Regions from separate parts of the Pseudoalteromonas sp. BMB genome, predicted to be linked through region 2. Evidence: predicted binding sites of a transcription regulator. Region 2 holds the regulator's gene; the other holds the start of a gene.
The links. Region 2 encodes ArgR, which controls arginine synthesis, uptake and breakdown. Its sites were predicted from a motif close to ANTGAATANNTATTCANT; they were not measured.

Region 1 (2,210 bases), on a different contig from region 2:
AAGAAAATCCAATCATCCTATATATGAAAGGGTCGCCAAAACTCCCTAACTGTGGTTTCTCTTCGCAGGCATCTCAGGCTTTGATGGCGTGTGGTGAGCAGTTTGCTTATGTTGACATTTTATTAAATCCAGACATTCGTGCTGAACTACCACATTATGCGAACTGGCCAACTTTCCCTCAGCTTTGGGTAGAAGGTGAGTTAATCGGTGGTTGTGACATTATCATTGAGATGTTCCAAAAAGGTGAGCTTCAACCTCTTATTGCTGAAACAGCAGCTAAATATAAGAAAGACGAAGCAGCAGCGGAATAAGCTAACCGCTTATGGCAGAGTCGATACTCTGCCATGCTTTATTTTTTAAAAAATCTTCTAATATCTTCCTACCTACTTTTCTTAGCAAGTCTTTTTGTCTGATGTTTGGTTGAAAACCAGCAAGTTCATTGAATTTAAGATATCTACACTTTCATTAACGCTATTCGCGTTTATCTAACTTAGAGCTACTCGCTTATTTTTATCAACTCAAGTTGACGTTAGCGTCAAGCTAAAAACGCTCTCTGTTTTGCATACCTATATAAACAGTGTAATCGAACGTGCTTCGATATTGAGTTCTATAAAATCCAAAAAGTGAATAATTATTCATTTTTACCTTGGTTTACGTTTACGTAAACGTTTGCTTTCGGTTGTGTCTCGTTGCATTTTTATTGGTGTGATACCGGTGTCATTTTACAAATTTATATTCACTATTTTCAAAGTGGCAAATTTATTACGATTTTGGCTAACTTGTCTTACCAATGAGAAATATTCAAGTTTATGAATATGTATTCATATTTGTGTTGACTCTACTTTCAATCAAGGCTAATTTTGAATATCTGCCAGCATTTCGTCGTACCGTCATGAGCTGGCCGTTGTAGCAAGGGGAGGAGTCTATGTTATACGACTCAAAATTAGAAAAAGATAACTGTGGATTTGGCTTGATTGCGCATGTAAGCGGTCAGCCGAGTCACAAACTGATCCGTACAGCAATCACAGGTTTAGACCGCATGCAGCACCGAGGTGGTATTTCTGCTGATGGCAAAACCGGTGATGGTTGTGGACTGTTATTACAAAAACCGGATAGTTTTTTCCGTGCCGTCGCAGCTGAAAACGATTGGCATGTGGGCAAAAACTATGCGGTAGGTATGCTATTTTTAAATCAGGACCATGAGCTTGCAGCTGCGGCTGAGAAAGTGATCAGTGAAGAATTAGAAAAAGAAACACTGACGCTCATAGGTTGGCGTGAAGTACCCACCGATCCATCTATGTTGGGTCCTATCGCTAAAGCACAATTACCGCAGTTTAAACAGGTTTTTGTCGGTGCTCCTGAAGGGTGGCGTCCTAAAGATTTAGAGCGTCGTCTATATATAGCAAGACGACGCATTGAAAAGCGTTTAGAGCAAGATGAGCAGTTTTATATTTGTAGTTTGTCTGGTTTAGTGACTATCTACAAAGGCTTAATGATGCCGGCGGATCTACCGAATTTTTATACGGATCTTGCTGATATGCGGATGACCAGTGCGATTTGTGTATTCCATCAGCGCTTTTCAACCAATACACAGCCTCGATGGCCGTTGGCGCAACCATTCCGCTATTTAGCTCACAATGGTGAGATCAATACCATTGAAGGTAACCGTCAGTGGGCGAGGGCACGTGCTTACAAGTTCGCGTCACCGTTGTTACCAGATTTGCAAAATGCGGCACCGTTTGTCAATGAAACGGGTTCTGACTCGTCTAGTTTAGATAACATGCTAGAGCTATTTTTAGCTGGTGGCATGGACTTATTCCGCGCTATGCGTATGTTAGTACCACCTGCATGGCAGAAAAATCGCGCTATGGATGAAGACTTACGCGCATTCTATGACTTTAACTCCATGCATATGGAACCGTGGGATGGACCAGCTGGCATCGTAATGTCTGATGGGCGCTTTGCTGCCTGTAATTTGGACCGTAACGGTCTTCGTCCTGCCCGTTATGTGATCACACAAGACGGCTTTATTACGCTTGCCTCGGAAGTGGGTATTTGGGATTACGCGCCAGATGAAGTTATTGAAAAAGGTCGCGTGGGTCCAGGTGAATTACTGGTGGTTGATACTTTACATGGCAAGATTTGGCAGTCCGATGAAATCGATCAAGATTTGAAATCCAGACATCCATACAAAACTTGGCTTGAGCAAA
Region 2 (2,210 bases):
CGAGTCGTTAGTGCAGCAACTTCTTCGTCAGTGAACTCAACACCTTCAACTTGAGAAAGTAGAGGTAGAATTGTAGTACCTGAGTGACCACCAATTACTGGGATCTTAACTTCAGCAACGTCTAGACCTTTAAGCTCTGCGATGAAAGTTTCAGCGCGGATAACGTCAAGCGTTGTTACACCGAATACGCGAGCTGGATCATAAGTACCTGCTTTTTTGAACACTTCAGCAACGATTGGTACCGTGCCATTTACTGGGTTTGTGATGATACCAACAAGTGCTTTAGGGCAGCTTCTAACGATACCTTCAGCAAGTGTCTTGATGATACCTGCGTTAACGTTGAATAGGTCAGCACGGTCCATACCAGGCTTACGAGGCATACCAGCAGGGATAAGCACTACGTCAGCACCAGCAAGAGCTGGGTCTAGGTCGTCTTTACCATAACCCGCTACTTTTACCGCAGTTGGGATGTGAGATAAGTCAACTGCAACACCAGGTACAACAGGTGCAACGTCATAAAGCGCTAACTCAGAGCCAGCTGGAAGACCATTTTTAAGCAATAAAGATAGAGCTTGACCGATACCGCCAGCGGCACCTAATACAGCAACTTTCATTTGAATTCTCCATAATTTGAAGGTGGAATTGAGTGTGCAGTAAAGATAATGAAAAGCGCTGTTAAACACAAATTAATCACGGTTATTTTCGAGATTTTTTGACTAATGTCTTAAATAAAAGTGTAAAGATCGCGACACTTTGTACACTTATGCTTTACGGCTGCCATTTTGATCGCGCAAATTTGGGAATCTCGGCGGTTTTGTGTAGAATTTAAAGATTAGCCGTAAAAGAAGACAGACTATGCAGCCGCAAGAAAAACAAGAAGCACTGATCAAAGCATTTAAAGCCATTTTAAAAGAAGAAAACTTTGGCTCTCAAGGTGAAATTGTTGATGCTCTAAAACAACAAGGGTTTGACAACGTCAGTCAGAGCAAAGTGTCGCGCATGCTGAGCAAGTTTGGTGCTGTGCGTACCCGCAATGCCAAGCAAGAAATGGTTTACTGCTTACCCGCTGAAATGAGCGTGCCAACAGCAAAAAGCCCTTTACGTCAGTTAGTCGTTGATATTATGCACAACGAAATGATGATTATTATTCGAACCAGTCCAGGTGCTGCACAGTTAATTGCGAGACTACTTGACTCATTAGGCACCGCAGACGGCGTATTAGGTACCATCGCTGGCGATGACACGATTTTTATTGCCCCTGCCAAAGTATCTGAAATCGACGTTACTTTAGATAAAGTAAAAACCCTGTTCGATAACGTTTAGTCTATTATTTTTATCGGTGCTAACTCACAGGTTAGCACATACTCTGATACTCTAGCTTCTACGAACACGCTTCCCCACTATCACGATAAACAGAATAAATTGCTTATCTTTACAGCAAAAAACGTTTGACATAATATGTCTAATTGTGGCAACTTTAGAAACGCATGTGAGGTTTTCTCACTACGCATGGATGGTTTTTAAGCTGATTGATTAGCTTCTCGGATTTGTTTCCTACAGTGTCTCCGTCTTACCGGACACGAACGCTATTCGCTTCACTCAATCATCTCACATTCTATGATGCGGAACTCACCGCTTGATAAACACAAAGACACCTTGCGGCGCTGAGTGGACAATTCACTGACTTAACCGCTTAAAAGGAAATACAAGGAACTAGGATCAGCAATGGAATTTTTAAATACTGCATTTACGTTTCCCACTGTTATTTTTTCAACACTATTACTCATAGTGCTGTTGTTCTGGTTAATTGCTTTACTCGGTTTTGCTGATATCGATATCTTAGAAGGCGATGTTGATATTGAAGCCGAAGGCGCAAGTTCTGGTTCTTTTTGGGAAGTCGCTTTTGGCGGCGTCCCTGTCAGTATTTCATTGAGTTTAATCATCGCGCTGGGCTGGATTATCAGTATCTATGTGCAACAGTTTTTTGCTTACCTACTGGGCAATGGCATTTTTTACTACCTGATGGGCACGGTATTTATGCTTGCCAGCCTCATTGCAGCATTACCACTAACCGCCGTCATTGTAAGGCCACTACGACGCTTTTTCGAAAGCCAAGAAACCACATCAAAGCAAGCGCTGGTTGGGCTCGAATGCGTTATTGCAACATCAAGAGTTAGCAACACGTTTGGTCAAGCCAGAGTATATATTCA

Region 1: a site for ArgR is predicted at 809-826, ahead of gltB (glutamate synthase large subunit). Genes of this name have one in related genera too.

The regions. Positions count from the first base shown of each region.
Region 1 covers NZ_MBQA01000076.1:92,684-94,893, reverse strand. Annotated here, with positions in the region: gene BB427_RS07110 (Grx4 family monothiol glutaredoxin) at 1-311, shown strand, start outside; gene gltB (glutamate synthase large subunit) at 926-2,210, shown strand, end outside.
Region 2 covers NZ_MBQA01000204.1:88,623-90,832, forward strand. Annotated here, with positions in the region: gene mdh (malate dehydrogenase) at 1-614, opposite strand, end outside; gene argR (transcriptional regulator ArgR) at 856-1,323, shown strand; gene BB427_RS20910 (OB-fold-containig protein) at 1,726-2,210, shown strand, end outside.